3 regions of the Bacillus sp. BACIII genome follow, and region 2 is predicted to be linked to each of the others. Evidence: riboswitches for the same ligand, from Rfam matches in the RefSeq annotation. Region 2 holds a riboswitch; each other region holds the start of a gene.
What was found. Region 2 has a riboswitch for S-adenosylmethionine ahead of metN (methionine ABC transporter ATP-binding protein MetN). Riboswitches for the same ligand answer to the same signal wherever they lie in the genome.

Region 1 (6,708 bases), 1.4 Mb from region 2:
CGGCTTTCTTGCTCGATTAAAGTTTCTGCTTTTTTGAAGTTTTCTGAAGGATTTCCGTATGAAATATCAAATTGCAAACAGGAAACGGTCCATTTCATTTTTTATACACCTCAAGTTTCTCTTTACTTTTTTTATTTAACCATATATGATGATGGACTATCATTTCAAGACATTTTTAGAAGGTGAAAATATGAACTTTGAAGTCTCAGATGTACTCAAACAGCTGCCGGAACAATTTTTTGCATCTTTGGTGCAAAAGGTCAATCAAAAGCTGAAAGAAGGCAAAGACATCATCAATTTAGGACAGGGAAACCCCGATCAGCCGACGCCTCAGCATATCGTTGAAGAAATGAAGCGCGCCGTCGAAAGGCCGGAAAATCATAAATACTCATCATTCCGGGGCGCTTACAGCTTCAAAAAAGCCGCGGCTGAATTTTATGAAAGGGAGTATGGGGTGACGCTTGATCCGGAAACGGAAGTAGCCGTGCTGTTCGGAGGCAAGGCGGGGCTTGTTGAGCTTCCGCAATGTCTTTTGAACCCGGGAGATACCATTCTTGTGCCTGATCCCGGATATCCTGACTACTGGTCGGGGGTCGCCCTGGCGAAAGCGAAAATGGAAATGATGCCGCTGACGGAAGATAGAGGGTTTCTCCCCGATTACAGCGCAATTCCTGAAAAGGTGCAGAACGAGGCGAAGCTGCTGTATCTCAATTATCCGAATAATCCGACCGGCGCTGTGGCGACAGAAGCGTTTTTCGAGGAGACAGTCAGCTTTGCGGAACAAAACGGCATTTGTGTCGTTCATGATTTCGCATACGGGGCCGTGGGTTTTGACGGGCATAAACCGCTGAGCTTTTTGCAGACAGAAGGCGCAAAAGAAACGGGGATTGAAATCTATACTTTGTCCAAAACGTATAACATGGCGGGCTGGCGGGTCGGATTTGCCGTCGGAAACGCGTCTGTCATCGAAGCGATCAACCTTTATCAAGATCATATGTTTGTCAGCCTGTTTCCCGCGGCGCAGCAGGCGGCAGCCGCCGCTCTTTTGGCGGATCAGACGTGCGTCGCAGCGCAAAATGACAGATATGAGTCGAGACGCAATGCCTGGATTGCAGCCTGCCGTGATATCGGCTGGGATGTGACGGCTCCGGCGGGTTCCTTTTTTGCATGGCTTCCGGTGCCGGACGGTTATACGTCGCAGTCGTTTTCAGATCTGCTTTTGGAAAAAGCGGATGTCGCGGTCGCAGCCGGAAACGGGTTCGGAAAATGGGGAGAAGGCTATATAAGAGTCGGTCTTCTGACAAGTGAAGAAAGACTTAAAGAAGCTGCGGAACGGATCGGGAAGCTGAATCTTTTCACCCGAAAAAGCATTGACATATCAGGATAACAATGCGATAATTCAAAATACTTTATAAAATCATTATTCTTATCAAGAGCAGGCAGAGGGACGAGCCCGATGAAGCCCGGCAACCGACTGATAAAGCACGGTGCTAATTCTTGCAGCAGGAGCTGAGAGATAAGATTCGGACATAACACGAAGCCTCTTTCTGCTCATAAGGAAGAGGCTTTTTTATATTTTGCGAAAGAAAGAGAGGCGTTCACGCATGAGCGAAGTATTGGCAACATATCTTCTGACAGACACAAAGGACAGTGAAAAGCGGGCGGAACAGATTGCGGCGGGGCTGACGGTAGGCTCCTGGACGGATCTGCCCCTGGTGAAACAGGAACAGCTCAGAAAGCATAAAGGCCGGGTCGTGAAAGTTGAGGATAAAGAAGGGGCCAAAGAAAACGAAACACAATCCATTATCACCATCGCCTATCCTGAGGCGAACTTTTCAAAAGATATACCGGCCGTCCTGACGACGGTATTCGGAAAGCTGTCACTGGACGGAAAAATAAAATTGACTGATCTTGAATTTTCCGAAGGGTTTAAACGCTCCCTTCCCGGGCCGAAATTCGGTATATACGGCATTCGCAAACTGTTGGGCGAATTTGAAAGACCGCTTCTGATGAGCATCTTTAAAGGGGTGATCGGACGGGATCTTGCCGACATTAAAGAGCAGCTCAGACAACAGGCGCTCGGCGGCGTGGATCTTATTAAAGATGACGAAATTTTCTTTGAAAATGAACTGGCTCCGTTTGAGACCCGCATTATCGAAGGAAAACAAGTCCTGAAGGAAACGCGGGAGGAGACGGGGCATAACACGCTGTACGCCGTAAACCTGACGGGGAGGACTTCTGAATTGCGGGATAAAGCAAGACGCGCGGCAGAACTCGGGGCAGACGCCCTCTTACTGAATGTGTTCGCCTACGGCTTAGACGTCATGCAAAGCCTTGCTGAAGACGGGGAAATCCCGCTTCCGATTATGGCGCATCCGGCGGTCAGCGGCGCGTTTACATCATCTCCAGTTTACGGTTTATCGCACGCCCTTTTGCTCGGCAAGCTGAACCGCTATTGCGGCGCCGATTTCAGCTTATTTCCGTCACCATACGGATCTGTTGCTCTTCCGAAGGAGTCCGCACTTGCGATCCATCATGAATGTGTAAAAGACGACGTCTTTCACCCGACGTTTGCCGTCCCGTCAGCAGGCATTCATCCCGGCATGGTGCCATTGCTGATGCGTGATTTCGGTATTGATCACATCATCAATGCAGGCGGAGGCATCCACGGCCATCCGAAAGGAGCCGAGGGCGGCGGAAGAGCGTTCCGCGCCATCATTGATGCGGTGCTTGAAGCACAGCCGATTGAAGAAAAAGCCGCGTCGTGCAAAGATCTTCAGCTCGCATTAGACAAATGGGGAAAGGCGGAAACCGTATGACCCGCACACCGCTGATTATTTGTGATTTCGACGGAACAGTCACCATGAACGACAACATTGTCAGTATGATGAAAAAATTCGCACCCCCTGAGTGGCTTGAATTAAAAGACGGTGTTCTGTCTAAAAGTATATCAATTCAGGAAGGAGTCGGCCGGATGTTCGGGCTGCTGCCGAGCAGCTTAAAAGAAGAGCTGACGGACTTTATTCTGGAGGATGCGAAAATACGGGACGGCTTTTTGGATTTTGTTTCGTTTGTCCGGTCAAACGATCTCCCGTTTTACATCGTAAGCGGAGGGATGGACTTTTTTGTGCATCCGCTTTTAGAAGGCATCGTAGAAAAAGAGCGGATCTTTTGCAATCATGCATCCTTTGACAATGAATATATTCATATCAATTGGCCGCACGCCTGTGACGAAGCCTGCACGAATCAGTGCGGCTGCTGCAAACCGTCAGTCATCCGGAAGCTATCCGACCGGCAGAAATTTCTCATTATGATCGGTGATTCGGTGACGGATGTCGAGGCTGCAAAGTTATCCGATATGTGTTTTGCGAGAGATTATCTTTTGACTGAATGCAAAGAGCTTGGTCTTCGGCATCAGCCTTTTCAAGATTTTCATGAAGTGAAAACAGGCATCGAAAATATCGGGGAGGTGCAGGCATGGCTGCAAAAGAAGAACGCTGGCGCGAACTTGCCGAAGTAAAGCGTGAGCTGGCTGAAAGAGACTGGTTCCCGGCTACAAGCGGGAATCTTTCCATCAAAGTATCCGACGGGCCGCTGACGTTTCTCGTTACGGCAAGCGGAAAAGACAAACGAAAAGAAACAGACGAAGATTTTCTCTTAGTCGATGAGAACGGGGAGCCCGCTGAGACCGGCCATTCCTTAAAACCCTCGGCAGAAACGCTTCTCCATACGTACTTATACCAAAAGACAGACGCGGGCTGCTGTCTGCATGTCCATACCGTTAATAATAATGTCATCTCAGAGCTCTACGGGGATGAAAAACAGATCACCTTTCAGGGGCAGGAGATTATTAAGGCGCTCGGATTGTGGGAGGAAAACGCGTCGGTGACCGTTCCGATCATTGACAATCCGGCGCACATCCCGGCATTGGCCGAAAGCTTCGCGCGCCATGCAGACGCCGGATCAGGCGCGGTATTAATCCGCAATCACGGCATTACAGCATGGGGGCGGACCGCGTTTGAGGCGAAAAGGGTGCTGGAAGCCTATGAATTTTTATTCAGCTGTCACATCAAGCTTCTGTCACTTCGGCCGCAGCTTGTAAAATAAAAGGAGGAATGCAAAATGGCGACAATCAGAATTCATGACGAAAAGAATACGATCATTGAACATCAGGAAGAAGTAGCGCGCTTTTTAGACGAACAAGAGGTGATCTATGAGCAGTGGAACATTGAAAAACTTCCGCCTGAGCTTTCGGAGAAATACGATCTAACCGAAGATGAAAAAAACCGGATTCTCACGGTGTTTGACAAGGAGATTCAGGATATTTCAGCCCGGCGCGGCTATCGGTCTCAGGATGTCATTTCTTTATCAGATACAACACCCAATCTTGATGAGCTGTTGAAAAATTTTCAAAGAGAACATCACCACACGGATGATGAAGTCCGATTTATCGTCAGCGGGCACGGCATCTTCGTCATTCAGGGCAAAGACGGCACTTTTTTTGATGTCCGTTTAAATCCGGGGGATTTGATTTCGGTTCCGGAGAACATCCGCCACTACTTTACGCTTCAGGAGGACCGCCGGGTCGTCGCAATCCGAATCTTCGTGACGACTGAAGGATGGGTGCCGATTTATGAAAATGAAAGTGTGCAAAACGGATAGATGTCCGAACCTCTCATGCGGTCAGCCGCATGAGAGGTTTTTTATTGTAATATAAAATCTCTGTTTTTTTATGCATTAAATGGGCGCATTTTGTTTATATCATTACCTGAATGGGTATTATTCTCGTAATCATAGTAAAGATTCCAATATGAAATGAAAAATTAAGTTATTTAGTAAAAAAATGTTTACAAATAAAGTATAATCTGTAATAATGCTCAATAACCCAATCAAACTTGTTTCCTATTCTTTTAGCGGTGAGGGGTGAAGTGAATGGGCAGTTATTCTGAACAAGAAAAATTGCTAGTATCTATTGATGAAAAGAGAAAAATGATGATAGATGCGGCTAACAGGCAGGGATTTACGGGATATGACACGATCAGACACAGCCAGGAACTGGACAGTCTGATGAACGCGTATCAGCAGCTGATAAACCGTGAACGCACACATCACCAAGGAATACAGGGCCTTGTGAAGAAAATAGGCTTGTTCTCCCGCGGTGACGTCATGCCTGCATATGAAGCAAACAAATGATTGATGATAAACAGATAACGAAGACTGAATGCGCTTCATGATCAACCGCCGCATCTAAAAAGATGACCGCGTACAGTCAGCGGGCTTTTCCGCTGGCACAGCTCACGAAGCGCCTCGTATCTATCTGCCGGCTATGATGCCGTTCCCCTGTATATCCTCTTACACATATTCTTCTTATATAAAAAACACCCTCTTTCAGGGTGTTTTTTCATCGTGAAGCGGCAGGGAGGGTAATGGTGACCTCTGTGCCTTTATCGACTTCACTTTGAATGTCAATCGAACCGCCGTACATCAGCACGATCCGTTTACATACGACAAGACCGAGGCCGGTGCCTTTTTCCTTTGATGTGACAAACGGAAGGAAAATGTGCTCAAGCATATCTTCAGAAATACCCATTCCGTTGTCGGCCACTTTAATGACCGCTTTATCGTCGAGGGCCTCTAAATAGATGGACAGCCTGCCGCCTTCCTGCATTGATTCGAGCGCGTTTTTCGCGACATTTAAGATCACCTGTTTAATATGGTCTTTCGTGCAGTTGACCTTGAGCGGCCGATTGACGAGAATCTCCACATTCACTTCCACATTATAAAGATTCCCTTCGGAATAAATAATCGGCATAATCTCATCAAGAATATCCTGCAGCGAGTTCACTTCCAATCGTTCCGCGGTCGGTTTGCCGAGCACTAAAAACTCACTGACAATCTGATTGATCCGTTTAACCTCCTGCTCAATAATTGAGAAATACAGTTGATCTTCCTCCGTTTTATATTTTTTCTGCAAAAGCTGAATGAAGCCGCTGATCCCTGTAAGCGGGTTGCGTATTTCATGAGCGGTGCTTGCGGCAAGCGTTCCGATCAGCTCCAATTTTTGCGCCTCGTTTTGAGCGCGCTCCAGCTCGGTCTTGCGCTTAAGCAGATAATATTGAACGAGGATGAACAGAATATTCAGCAGCACGGCAATACTGGACATCGGCAGCAGCACGCTTTTGGTCAGCTCGTTCAGCTCTACCGGTTTCGGGTAAACATTGATGTTCCAATTAATATCATCCAGATAGCCGCTGACCGGTTTCACGCCTTCTGACTGATCTGTCCGTCCGCTGGCAAATATCACTTTATCCTCATGGGTTGCCTTGACATAAACGTCGGGGCTCAGCATATTGATCATATTTCTCAAATAATCGACTTGTATGGCGGCCACTAAATAATCCGTGACCTCCCGGTTTGCGTCTAACACTGGCACGCAGATCGTAAAGATGCGCTGGCCTGTAATTCTGCTGGAGTAGTCGTTTGTGATGACCGTTTTTTTCGTCTTTTTTGCTTTCGTAAAATACGGTCTGTCGGCCAAATTCACCTTTGTTTTCAGATCGGTCGTGCTTGCGATGACGTCACCTTTGGAATTCAGCATATACAATCCGCTGAATCTTGGTTCATCCTCAAAAGCCTGATCGAGAATTTCATTTATCTTTTCTTCATTGACAGGCTTATCGACAGCGATCGCAAGTGTTGTCATCCGGG
Region 2 (6,708 bases):
AACGGGCAGGCGGCTATGAAGGAAACATCGATGACTTAATTATCGGATGTGCAACACCTGAAGCCGAACAAGGATTAAATATGGCGCGGAATATCGGTGCGCTGGCGGGGCTTCCTCATACGGTGCCGGCCATTACGGTGAACCGCTACTGCTCTTCCGGACTTCAATCCATCGCTTACGGTGCGGAAAAAATTATGATCGGCGCGGGCGACACCGTCATCGCCGGCGGGGCGGAATCCATGTCGCAAGTTCCGATGATGGGGCATGTGACCCGCCCGAATATCGCTTTGGCGGAGCATGCGCCTGAGTATTACATGAGTATGGGGCACACAGCGGAGCAGGTCGCCGAAACATACGGCGTATCCAGAGAAGACCAGGATGCATTTGCCGTCCGCAGCCATCAAAATGCCGCGAAAGCCCTTAAAGAAGGGAAATTTAATGACGAAATCGTGCCGGTTGAAGTATCGCTGACAGAAGCCGGGGATGACCATAAGCCGCGGAAAAAACAATTTACCTTTTCTCAAGATGAAGGCGTGCGCCCCGGCACATCGGCTGACGTATTGGCAAAGCTCCGTCCGGCTTTTTCTAAAACGGGAACCGTGACGGCCGGGAACTCTTCACAAACGAGTGACGGCGCGGCTGCTGTCATGCTGATGGATCGCGAAAAAGCTTCGTCGCTCGGATTGGCGCCGCTAGTCAAATTCCGTTCCTTTGCCGTAGGCGGCGTTCCCCCTGAGGTCATGGGGATCGGTCCGATTGAAGCTATTCCGCGGGCGCTCAAGCTTGCCGGACTCGAATTGCAGGATATCGGGCTTTTTGAATTGAATGAGGCCTTTGCTTCACAGGCCATTCAAGTTATCAGATCACTGGGAATAGATGAAGAAAAGGTGAACGTCAATGGGGGCGCCATCGCGCTCGGACATCCGCTCGGCTGCACGGGGACGAAGCTGACCCTGTCACTCATTCATGAAATGAAACGGAGAAACGAGCAATTCGGCGTGGTGACGATGTGCATCGGAGGCGGCATGGGCGCTGCCGGCGTATTTGAGCTCATTTAAACAAAGGGGGAAACGAATATGAAACAGGAAACGGTCAACGTCAAAAAAGGCGGCAGCTTTCTGATTGAGGAGACGGGATATGATCAAATATTCACTCCGGAGGACTTTACAGACGAACATAAAATGATCGGCAAAACGACAGAAGACTATGTCGTAAACGATGTGCTTCCTTATATTGATGAAATTGAAAACCATCAGTTTGAGCATTCAGTCAGACTGCTCAGAAAAGCCGGAGACTTGGGCCTCCTCGGAGCAGACGTGCCTGAAGAGTATGGAGGCATCGGCTTGGATAAAATCAGTTCAGCCTTCATTACGGAAAAATTTTCGCGTGCCGGCAGCTTTTCGCTATCTTACGGCGCTCACGTCGGTATCGGCTCATTGCCGATCGTGTTCTTCGGAACGGAAGAACAGAAAAAAACATATTTGCCGGACTTGGCTTCAGGACAAAGAATCGCGGCATACGCCTTAACTGAGCCCGGTTCAGGTTCAGATGCCCTCGGCGCGAAAACAACGGCCGTTTTGAATGATGCGGGCACACATTATATTCTCAACGGAGAAAAACAATGGATTACTAACTCCGCCTTTGCAGATGTCTTTGTCGTCTACGCAAAAGTGGACGGAGATAAGTTTTCCGCATTTATCGTAGAGAAAAATTATCCGGGCGTGTCAACGGGCCCTGAAGAGAAAAAGATGGGGATTAAAGGTTCATCGACGAGAACGCTGATTTTAGATCAGGCGGAAGTGCCGAAAGAGAACCTTCTCGGCGAAATCGGAAAAGGCCATGTCATTGCCTTTAATATCCTGAATATCGGACGCTACAAGCTTGCCGTCGGCACAATCGGCGCTTCTAAACGGGTGATTGAGCTGTCTGCCGCTTACGCAAACCAGCGCCGGCAATTTAAAACGCCGATTTCAAGCTTCACGCTCACTCAGGAAAAGCTTGCGACAATGTCGGCACGGCTTTACGCCATGGAGAGCTCTGTATACAGAACAGTGGGCTTGTTCGAAGATAATATGAGCCGGCTGACGGAAGAAGCGCAAAAAGACGGACGCGAAGTCGCAAAGTCAATCGCCGAGTACGCGATTGAATGCTCGCTCAACAAAATGTGCGGATCTGAAACGCTTGATTACATTGCCGACGAAGGCGTTCAAATTCACGGCGGTTACGGGTTTATGCAGGAATATGAAGTAGAGCGCGCCTACCGTGACTCCCGAATCAACAGAATTTTTGAAGGCACAAATGAAATCAACCGCCTGATCGTAACGAGCACGTTCCTGAAAAAAGCCGTAAAAGGGCAGCTTCCGCTCTTTGAAAAAGCGAAGGCGCTCCAGGAAGAGCTCATGATGCTGATGCCTGAAGAGCCGGGCTCAGAGCCTCTTGAGCAGGAAAAATACATTGTCAGACAGGCGAAAAAAATCGCCCTCTTGACAGCGGGACTCGCGGCGCAGAAATACGGAAAAGAGATCGAAGGCGAGCAGGAAATCATGGTGAACATCGCTGATATCGTCAGCGCGGTGTACGCTTTGGAATCTGCCGTCCTCAGAACGGAAAAAGCGATTGCGGCGGACGGTGCCGAAAAAGCCGCGCAAAAGCTGTTATATACGGAAATCTTTGCCCAGGAAGCCCTTCAGAATATTGAAGCGCATGCCAAAGAATCACTGATCGCCATGGAGGAAGGAGATTCCCTCCGCATGATGCTTTCCGTGCTGCGCAAACTGACGCGCCTGACACCGAAAAATCTGATTCGGAAAAAACGTGAAGCGGCTGCAGCTGTCTTCCGTGAAGAAAAATATATCGTCTGATCACATGCTGTAAGCGCTCCTTCATCCGGAGCGCTTTTTCATGAAGCAACGTTATAGGTTTTTACAAGTGATTGTGTTAAAATAACGACGATCATTTACAAGGGGTGAAGAAGATGTCGTTAAATTTTTACTGGTACCCTAAATGCGGAACGTGCCGTAATGCGAAAAAATGGCTGGAAGACCGCGGTAAGGAAATAAACGAAATACATATTGTGGAGGAAACTCCGTCGAAAGAAGAAATTAAAGACCTCTATGAAAAGAGCGGACTTGAACTGAGAAAGTTTTTCAACACGAGCGGCATGAAATACCGCGAGCTGAACCTAAAGGAAAAACTGTATCACATGTCAGAGGATGAACAGCTTGACCTTCTGGCATCTGACGGTATGCTCCTGAAACGCCCGATTACGACAGACGGCGAAAAAGTCACTGTCGGCTTCAAAGAAGACCAATTCGAAAAATATTGGATGTAATGCCGCGTTCTAAGAATTATGGTATCTTCTTATTATAAGAAAAAATTGGAGGGATTTAGATGAGCACACCGAAAGATATGCGTTATTCCAAAGAGCACGAATGGGTCAAAGTTGAGGACGGAAAAGCTCGTATCGGGATTACACATTTCGCACAAGCCGAACTTGGCGATATCGTATTTGTCGAGCTTCCGGAAGTCGGCGCTGAAATTAAAGCGGACGAGCCATTCGGCAGCGTAGAATCCGTCAAAACCGTATCCGAATTGTACGCACCGATTAACGGAACGGTGACGGAAGTGAACGAAGACCTTGATGACAGCCCTGAATTCGTAAACGAATCTCCGTATGAAAAAGCGTGGATGATCGTCGTGGAACCGGCTGATGCTGAAGAAATCGAAAACCTCATGACTTCCGAGCAATATGACGAAATGACACAGGAAGACTGATCGGATAGCAAAAGGGCCATTTGGACATTCTATCTGTAACGGGAGGTGTCTAATATGGCGTTTGATAAACAAAAGGTCGATGTGACGGAAAACGTCACGGGCCGCTTTCAAAACGGCCGGTTTTCCTTGTTTCATGAAAATGAAGCCATCGGCGAGATGACAGGCATGAACCAGTACGAGCTCAAACAGGGCTTTTCATTTGAGAATCAAAAATTTTATAAAACAGCCGATGTCATAAACGGCAGTGATCCGAAATATGTGGATTGCGATTATGAGAACGGCTGGTGTTAACAGTTGGCGGTGAATTTCACTGCCTTCTTTTTTAATCTGACGCTAAAACAATCGGCAGGTGATGCTTATGAACAACGAAGATGAAAAGGTGATCATCGTAGAAGGGAAATCGGATAAAATCAAAGTCAGAGAAGTGCTCATCGAACCCGCGGAAATCGTCTGTACAAACGGGACGATCGGCCAAACCGAACTGGAAGATTTGGCGGACCGCCTGTTTGACAGAGACGTCTTTATATTAACGGACGCAGATGAATCCGGAGAAAAATTAAGAAAACAGCTGAAACGGGAGCTTCCCGAAGCGAGCCATATCTATATAGACAGAACATACAGGCAAGTCGAGTCGTGCCCGGGCCATCATCTCGCATCTGTGCTGATCAGAGCCGGCTTTGATGCTGACACTGTATTTTTGAAAAAGAACGACCTGAGGTGATAATCAAAATGAAAGAACTCCAAGAAAATGAACTCGAATTGATTCAGGATGACGTCTATCTTCTGTATTTGTACACCCCGTTTTGCGGCACATGCCAGCTGGCGTCCAAGATGCTTTCTGTCGTCGAAGAAATGCTGCCCGGCACCGCCTTCTATAAAAACAACGTGAATTATTCCCCCGCATTCGCCAAAGCCTATCAGATTGAAAGCGTTCCGTGCTTTTTGCTGTTTAAAGGCGGAGAACTTGTTGAGAAAGGATACGCCTTCCGCTCCGTTTCCTATTTATATGAGCTGATTAAACAAAAAACATCGCAAACGTTCCCGATGTGACAATTTTTACTGGAAAATGTCGTGCGGTTTATAAAGGGTTCTGTCCGTTAAAAAGAGAAAGTGTATGTATGGCCATTAAAACGGGAGGTTATACGAGTGGAGAAAATAGAAGTTTTGGAGAATGACGGACAGCATCTGTTTTTGAAACCGCTATTAAACGCCTCAACGCTGCTGATTACATTCCAGGGAGAAAAAGAAGCCTTAACGGTCTCAATTAACGGACAGGGAGAAATGAGAAAAACGTCAGTTTCAAAGGAAAAATCTAATTTGACCTTTTACGGAAACCAGGCGGAAATCATCCATCTCCTGCACGGTGATGTCTCTTTGCAGAAGCTCATCCAAAGCGGAAAACTCAAAGTGAAAGGATCATTCCGGGCCCTGCTGAAGCTGGAGGCCATCCTCTGGCTGACAAACGGATTTTTTCAGACGATCAGCAAACGGCCGTAAACAGCCAATCTACTATGTGACAATAGCTTCCATTATTTATTTTATTGACTTTTTATCATTCGCCGTGCTATTCTACAGTAAGAATTTCCGGACGAAAATACGATATGTTTTCTCTTATCAAGAGAGGTGGAGGGAAGTGCCCTATGAAGCCCGGCAACCATCAACATTGTTGAAATGGTGCCAATTCACTCGAAGCGGTCTGCTTTGAAAGATGAGAGAAAGGCCTTTTTCAATAAGCCTTTCTGCTCATTTTTGCAGAAAGGCTTTTCTTTTGCGTAGAAAACCGGAAGATTTCTTAGAATAGTGTAAGGCAGGTGATTGCTTTGATCCATCTTCAAAATGTTTCAAAAATGTACAAAGCGAAGCATGGGGATGTCAATGCTGTCCAAGATGTCACTCTTGATATCAAAAAGGGCGAAATATTTGGAATTATAGGATATAGCGGAGCTGGTAAAAGTTCCTTAATCCGTCTTTTGAACGGCCTTGAAAAGCCGACGTCAGGCATCGTGGAAGTCGCGGGGACGGAATTAAATAAAGTAAGCAGCCGCGGGCTGAGAAAAGCGCGCCAGGAAATCAGCATGATTTTCCAGCATTTTAACCTATTGTGGTCGCGTACCGTCCGGGAGAATATTATGTTTCCGCTGGAAATCGCCGGCGTGAAAAAAAGCGAACGGGTCCGCCGCGCCGATGAACTGATTAAACTGGTCGGATTAGAGGGGAAAGAAAAGTCTTATCCGTCACAGCTGAGCGGCGGTCAAAAGCAGCGTGTCGGCATCGCCCGGGCGCTCGCCAATAATCCGAAAGTCCTTCTGTGCGATGAAGCGACATCAGCGCTCGACCCGCAGACGACCGATTCAATTTTGGATCTTTTATCCGATATAAATGACAGACTCGGTCTGACGATCGTGCTCATTACCCATGAAATGCACGTCATCCGAAAAATCTGCAACAGAGTCGCCGTCATGGAAAACGGGAAAGTCGTTGAAGAAGGCGAAGTGCTCCAAGTCTTCAGAAACCCGCGCGAACCGATGACCAAGCGTTTCGTTCAGCAGGTGACAGAACCGGAGGAGACGAAAGAAACCATCCAGCATTTTCTGCAGGAAACCGCGACAGGAAAAACGATTCAGCTTTCATTTGTCGGGCAGGCCGCCGAGCAGCCCCTCATTACGGAGATGATCCGAAACTTTGATGTGGACGTCAATATTCTGCAGGGGAAAATCTCACAGACGAAGGACGGAGCCTACGGTTCTTTATTCATCCATATTGACGGTCAGGAAAAAGAAGTAGAAAACGTGATCAGGTTCATCAAAGACAAACAGGTAGAAGCAGAGGTGATCACAAATGTTTGAAAAATGGTTCCCGAACGTTGATTTAACCGAGCTGTGGACGGCCACATACGAGACCCTTTATATGACGGTCATCGCATTAGTTTTTTCA
Region 3 (6,708 bases), 1.4 Mb from region 2:
ATTTATAACCCGTACACGCCTGCTTTGTTTTATATTATCATTGCCGGAGGCGTCCTCTTGGCGGGACATGTGCCGCTGAAAAAATGGCTGCTGTTTACGGTTCCGTTTGTCATTCTTGCCTTCGGATCTTTATGGACAGCCGCCGTATTCGGAAACGTCCCGACAACCGAAAGCAATCTGCTGTTTAAGCTCGGACCGATTGCCGTCAACAGTGATAATGCGGCGCTCGGGATTTCTATCGCGTTTCGTATTTTATGTTTTTCCGCTTTGTCGATGATGTTTCTTTTCACAACCGATCCGATTCTGTTTATGCTCAGTCTGATTCAGCAATGTAAGCTCCCGCCGAAGCTTGCTTACGGCGTGATCGCCGGGTTCCGGTTTCTTCCTCTTCTGAAAGATGAAATCCTGATTATCAGACAGGCGCACAGAATCAGAGGCGCGGCGTCTGATTCCGGGCTGAAAGGAAAGCTCTTTGCCTTCAGGCGCTTTACCATCCCGCTTTTGGCAGGCGCCATCAGAAAGGCGGAACGCACAGCGATCGCAATGGAATCTAAAGGTTTTACAGGGAGCCGAAACCGCACGTTTTACAGAACGGTTACTGTGCGCCGCGCCGACTGGTTCTTTTTCATGCTCGTGCTCCTTTTATTCGGCGCAAGCTGTCTCATTTCACTGTTGTTTTTATAAAAACAGGCCGCCGGAGTGATTCGGCAGCCTGTCTTTATATGTATGTTACTGATGATAATTGAGAGCCTGGGCGAGGTTGGATTTAATCGTAATATCCGAGAAATTAATGCCGAGCTGTACGGCGGTTTGGGCAATTTCCGGCCTGATCCCGGATAAAGTGGACGAAACGCCGATCAGGTTCAGCGCCTCAATTAATTTAAAAATCTGGTGCGCCACCATTGTATCGACAACCACTACGCCCGACAAGTCGATTAACAGATGCTCAATCAGCCGGTTTGCACATGTACTCAGCGTATTTTCAAGAATGTATTTGGCGCGTTCCGTGTCAATATTGCCGACAAGCGGCAGAAGCCCCGTCCGATTGCTCAGCGTAATAACCGGCGAGCTTAATTCTAAAATCATTTCTCTTTGTGCATTCAGCTGCATTTTCGAATTATATTCGGCGTGATCGACAAATGTGTAAATCGTAAAATCAAATACTTGAACGATTAAATTCTCCCATCTCTTCCTTTCTCCCTCGGCAAACGAAGATTCATGTTTATCGGCAAACGCATCATAATAACTGATGTACAATCTCCGGTTTCTCATGAATTCACGGACCACATACTGGACCGGGGTATCCAGATGCTTCTGGTCTTTCGCAAGCTCAATCACCCATCGCTCGAACTCTTCTAAAAATTCTTTTTCCGGCATGATATACATTTTATTAATATGCCGGTAAAATTCTTTATCTTGCTCCATCAGCTCTTCTATGATGACGGGATTTGTCAAAGAGTAAATCGAATTCGGATCCGAATCTTCCATCGTTTCAATCCATTCTTTCGCAATTTGATCCACCCGTTCGGAAAAATAGTCGTACAATGCTTCATTTATCTTCATACCTCTTCTCCTTTCCCATTTCCAATTATAGCGTCAGCTGATGCCGAATCAAAATAAAAGCCGTTGAACCATCCAATTATTTGAAATTATTTAGTGCAATAGATTGCGCCTTTTTTATGAAAATGCTTCAAATGACTCTTTCTGAACGGCATAATCTGCCATAAAATAGTAGCAACACCCTTGAATCCACTCGCAAGCATAAAAAAGGAGGGCTTTTTTATGAATGGTGAAATGCGGTTGATTCCTTATGTCACGGATGAGCAGATCATGGATGTGAACGAGCTTCCTGAGGGTATTAAAGTGATTAAGGCGCCAGAATTGTGGGCAAAAGGGTTTAAAGGAAAGGATATTAAAATCGCGGTGCTTGATACAGGCTGCGACATTAATCATCCTGATTTGAAAGACCGGGTTATCGGCGGAAAAAACTTCACCGATGATGACGAAGGCAAAGAAGACGCGATTTCCGATTACAACGGCCACGGGACACATGTTTCCGGAACGATTGCCGCCAATGATTCAAACGGCGGAATTTCAGGTGTTGCGCCGGAAGCGAGCCTTTTAATCGTTAAAGTTCTCGGCGGTCAAAACGGCAGCGGCAAATACGAATGGATCATTAACGGCATCAACTACGCCGTTGAACAAAAGGCGGACATTATTTCCATGTCACTCGGCGGCCCGAACGATGTGCCTGAACTGAAAGAAGCCGTCACAAATGCGGTAAAAAGCGGTGTACTGGTCGTTTGCGCAGCAGGAAATGAAGGTGACGGAGACGAGCGGACAGAAGAACTGTCGTATCCGGCCGCTTACAATGAAGTGATCGCCGTCGGATCAGTCTCAATCGCCCGTAAATCGTCAGAATTTTCAAACGCAAATAAAGAAATCGACCTCGTGGCGCCCGGAGAAAACATTCTCTCCACCCTTCCCAACCATAAATACGGGAAGCTGACGGGCACTTCAATGGCCGCCCCGCATGTGAGCGGAGCGCTGGCCTTAATAAAAGGGCTTGAACAGGACTCGTTTCAGCGGACGCTTTCTGAAGCCGAAATTTATGCCCAGCTTGTGCGGCGTACTCTTCCTTTGGGCATCGCCAAAACATTGGCCGGGAACGGGTTTCTGTATTTAGACGCACCTGATGTGCTCATGGAAAGAGCCGAACAGGCACAGCTGCTGTCTTTCTGATATTTTTCTCATATAATGATTGATCCGCTTGTCAACATCACCAATTTTTAAAATGTGAGATTTTCTATTGACAGTGATCTGAATAAGCTGATAAGATAACCAACAAATGATGTAACTTTTCAAAAAAATTGAAATATTTTCTCTTATCGAGAGTTGGGCGAGGGATTGGCCTTTTGACCCCAACAGCAACCGACCGTAATTCCATTGTGAAATGGGGCGCGTGATTTTTGCGCCGAGACGATTGTCTCCTAAGGCACGGTGCTAATTCCATCAGACGTGATCTGAGAGATAAGAGAGGCTTACATTTTGATGTTAAAGCCTCTTTCTCTCATGAGAAAGAGGCTTTTTTGTTACATCTCACTTAAAGGAGGAGACTTAATGACTACAATCAAAACTTCAAATCTCGGTTTTCCGAGAATCGGCTTGAACAGAGAATGGAAAAAAGCGCTTGAGGCTTATTGGAAAGGAAACACTGATAAAGAAACGTTTCTTAAAGAGCTTGACGGTTTATTCTTATCAGCTGTCAAAACACAGCTTGACCAAAATATCGATATCGTGCCGGTCTCTGATTTTACTCATTATGACCATGTGCTTGATACAGCCGTCAGCTTTAACTGGATTCCGGAAAGATTCCGCAGCATCACGGATCCTGTTGATACATATTTCGCGATTGCCCGCGGTGTTAAAGACGCCGTTTCCAGTGAAATGACAAAATGGTTCAACACCAACTACCATTACATCGTTCCTGAATATGACGAAAGCATTGAATTCCGTCTGACGAGAAACAAACAGCTTGACGACTACCGCCGGATCAAAGAAGAATTCGGAGCGGAAACGAAACCTGTCATTGTCGGTCCGTATACATTCGTCACACTTGCGAAAGGATACGAAGAATCAGAGGCGAAAGCGATTCAAAAGCGCCTTGTTCCTCTTTATGTACAGCTGCTGAAAGAGCTTGAAGCAGAAGGCGTCAAATGGGTTCAGCTTGATGAGCCTGCCCTTGTGACAGCCTCTGCTGAAGATGTCCGCGCCGCAAAAGAACTCTATGAATCTATTACAAAAGAGCTTTCAGGGCTGAATGTCCTCCTGCAGACATACTTCGATTCGGTTGATGCATATGAAGAACTCGTTTCGTATCCTGTACAGGGAATCGGGCTTGATTTCGTGCATGATAAAGGCAGAAACCTTGAGCAATTGAAAAAGCACGGCTTCCCGAAAGATAAAGTGCTGGCAGCCGGTGTGATCGACGGCCGAAACATTTGGAAAATCGATGTTGAAGAACGCCTTGATGCGGCTTTGGATATCCTCAGCCACGCTGATGTTGAGGAGTTATGGATTCAGCCTTCAAGCAGCCTTCTGCACGTGCCGGTGGCGAAACACCCTGACGAGCATCTTGAAAAGGATTTGCTGAACGGCCTGTCATACGCTAAAGAAAAACTGGCGGAACTCGGCGTCTTAAAAGAAGGGCTTCTGTCCGGCAAAGCGGCCGTCAGTGAGCAGATCGAAGAGTCAAAAGCGGCACTTAAAGCTTTGAAAGCATTCGCAACAGGAGCGAACTCAGCTCAAAAAGAAGAATTGAATCAGCTGACAGAAAAAGATTTCTCCCGCCCTGCAAGCTTTGAAGAACGATTGGCGCTGCAAAATGAATCACTCGGTCTTCCCCTTCTGCCGACGACGACGATCGGAAGCTTCCCTCAATCTGCAGAAGTGCGGAGCGCACGGCAAAAATGGCGGAAAAAAGATTGGACGGATGAACAGTATCAAGCGTTTATTAATGCGGAAACGAAGCGCTGGGTTGACATTCAGGAAGAAATCGGCTTAGACGTGCTCGTTCACGGAGAATTTGAACGGACGGACATGGTCGAATACTTCGGTGAAAAACTGGCCGGGTTCGCCTTTACGAAATATGCATGGGTGCAGTCTTACGGTTCACGCTGCGTACGTCCGCCTGTCATTTTCGGAGATGTCGAATTTATCGAACCGATGACGGTAAAAGATACGGTCTACGCCCAATCGCTGACAGAAAAGCACATGAAAGGCATGCTGACGGGACCTGTCACCATTTTAAACTGGTCATTCCCGCGCGTGGATATTTCAAGAAAAGAAATCGCCTTCCAGATCGGGCTTGCCCTCAGAAAAGAAGTAAAAGCGCTGGAAGATGCCGGTATTCAGATTATCCAAGTGGATGAACCCGCGCTCCGTGAAGGACTGCCGTTAAAAACGCAGGATTGGGATGAATATTTAACTTGGGCCGCAGAAGCTTTCCGATTAACGACGTCTTCTGTGAAAAATGAGACGCAGATTCATACGCATATGTGTTACAGCAACTTTGAAGATATTGTCGATACGATCAATGACCTTGACGCTGATGTCATCACAATCGAACACAGCCGAAGCCACGGAGGATTTTTAGAATATCTGAAAGATCATCCTTACGTGAAAGGCCTCGGACTCGGTGTATACGACATTCACAGCCCGCGCGTGCCGGCTACTGAAGAAATCTATCAAATTATCGATGATGCGCTTGAAGTGTGTCCGACAGACCGCTTCTGGGTAAACCCGGACTGCGGGCTGAAAACAAGACAGCAGGAAGAAACCGTTGCGGCATTAAAAAATATGGTCGACGCTGCGAAACAGGCGCGAAAAAAACAAGCTCAGCTTGTATAATGAAAACAGCCATCCCTAATGTGCGGATGGCTGTTTTTTTGAGCATGTTACTTATTCTTCAGCGCCTCTGCAAGTTCACTCAGTGAATCATGCTGCTTAATTTGATAGCCCCGCCCTTCTTTCTGCAAATACCCTTTTTGGCAGAATTGCGTCAGCACATGCAAGAGATGACGGTAAGATACACCTAAATAATCACAAACCGTTACGTGCTTCTCTTTAAAATCCTTCATACGCCGTCTGCAAAATAAAATCAGCAAGCCGATTTTCAACCGGGAACGCCAGACTTTGTGAATACTTTGAAGCCATAAGCGTTGCCTTATCACTTAAAAACTTAGCCAATTCACGCAGAAAATTCGCATCCTGCAGCAATTGCGCGCGGCAGCGGCAAATCGGCAGAGCGAAACAAACAGTCTTCGCTGAGGCCTGAATGCCTTTTGTGTAATATACTTCATGTAATAGTTCCATCTCTCCGATGTAATCATTTTTGTTGATAAAATTAATTAACGATACTTTTCCGTTTTGATGGGTTACATATATTTTCGCTTTTCCTTCAATCACGTAAAACAGGAAGTCCGGCCTCATGCCCTCTTGAATCATCCATTCATCCCGCTGATATTCCCGCACTTCCATATACTCTTCAGCGGGAAAAGAAAATAAATGCGCGATTGAGTGTTTTTCTATCTGATGCCGTTTTTTCTCACCTTTATAAATTTCCATCGTCCACCCCGAAATATATGAGATATCTCATATTATCTTTACGTTTTACATGATAACATGCCAATGAAAAGGAGGAACGGGAATGAACGCATATCGCTGGATGAGTCTGCATTTTTTTAGCTTTTTTATGACATGGGGGATTTTTCTGCCCTATTGGACGGGATGGATGGTTCATATAAAAGGGGTTTCCGTATCCGAAGCCAGTTTCATTATGAGCTTAGGTCTGGCGGCAAGAGGAATTTCCACATTGCTTTTCTTTCCTTATTTATCCGGAAAATTCAGCAGCAGAGCCATATTGAACGGAGCCAGAATCGGTACGCTTCTTGCGCTTTTATGTTATATTCCGGCTGACTCTTTTCAAAGCCTGCTTCTTGTCACATTAGGGCTGCATGTGTTTTATCCGGCTTTGATGCCTGCTTTGGACAGCGCTTGCGGCGTTTTGGTACAGCATAATGAATTAAGAGATTACGGAACCAGCCGGCAATGGGGGTCCGCCGGATTTGTTTCAGCCGGCGTCATCCTGTCCGTCTTTACAGGTATATTTGGAGATCAAGTGATTTTATGGGCACTGCTTTTGGGCAC

Region 1: it holds a riboswitch for S-adenosylmethionine, as region 2 does, so the genes downstream of both, mtnW (2,3-diketo-5-methylthiopentyl-1-phosphate enolase) here and metN (methionine ABC transporter ATP-binding protein MetN) in region 2, are expected to answer to the same signal.
Region 3: it holds a riboswitch for S-adenosylmethionine, as region 2 does, so the genes downstream of both, metE (5-methyltetrahydropteroyltriglutamate--homocysteine S-methyltransferase) here and metN (methionine ABC transporter ATP-binding protein MetN) in region 2, are expected to answer to the same signal.

What each region holds. Positions count from the first base shown of each region.
Region 1 covers NZ_CM174437.1:1,673,802-1,680,509, reverse strand. Annotated here, with positions in the region: gene ACXN9U_RS07835 (carbon-nitrogen family hydrolase) at 1-98, opposite strand, end outside; gene ACXN9U_RS07830 (pyridoxal phosphate-dependent aminotransferase) at 191-1,387, shown strand; SAM riboswitch class I at 1,424-1,523, shown strand; gene mtnW (2,3-diketo-5-methylthiopentyl-1-phosphate enolase) at 1,605-2,819, shown strand; gene mtnX (2-hydroxy-3-keto-5-methylthiopentenyl-1-phosphate phosphatase) at 2,816-3,520, shown strand; gene ACXN9U_RS07815 (methylthioribulose 1-phosphate dehydratase) at 3,478-4,107, shown strand; gene ACXN9U_RS07810 (1,2-dihydroxy-3-keto-5-methylthiopentene dioxygenase) at 4,123-4,662, shown strand; gene spo0E (aspartyl-phosphate phosphatase Spo0E) at 4,933-5,193, shown strand; gene kinD (sporulation kinase KinD) at 5,402-6,708, opposite strand, start outside.
Region 2 covers NZ_CM174437.1:3,079,040-3,085,747, reverse strand. Annotated here, with positions in the region: gene ACXN9U_RS15125 (acetyl-CoA C-acetyltransferase) at 1-1,058, shown strand, start outside; gene ACXN9U_RS15120 (acyl-CoA dehydrogenase FadE) at 1,077-2,861, shown strand; gene ACXN9U_RS15115 (arsenate reductase family protein) at 2,975-3,331, shown strand; gene gcvH (glycine cleavage system protein GcvH) at 3,391-3,774, shown strand; gene ACXN9U_RS15105 (YusG family protein) at 3,829-4,065, shown strand; gene ACXN9U_RS15100 (toprim domain-containing protein) at 4,133-4,495, shown strand; gene ACXN9U_RS15095 (thioredoxin family protein) at 4,504-4,824, shown strand; gene ACXN9U_RS15090 (SCP2 sterol-binding domain-containing protein) at 4,921-5,271, shown strand; SAM riboswitch class I at 5,383-5,489, shown strand; gene metN (methionine ABC transporter ATP-binding protein MetN) at 5,595-6,620, shown strand; gene ACXN9U_RS15080 (methionine ABC transporter permease) at 6,613-6,708, shown strand, end outside.
Region 3 covers NZ_CM174437.1:1,710,197-1,716,904, forward strand. Annotated here, with positions in the region: gene thiX (HMP/thiamine ABC transporter permease ThiX) at 1-684, shown strand, start outside; gene ACXN9U_RS07985 (STAS domain-containing protein) at 730-1,563, opposite strand; gene ACXN9U_RS07990 (S8 family peptidase) at 1,783-2,742, shown strand; SAM riboswitch class I at 2,883-3,037, shown strand; gene metE (5-methyltetrahydropteroyltriglutamate--homocysteine S-methyltransferase) at 3,121-5,409, shown strand; partial or broken gene yeiL (transcriptional regulator YeiL) at 5,457-6,126, opposite strand; gene ACXN9U_RS08005 (MFS transporter) at 6,209-6,708, shown strand, end outside.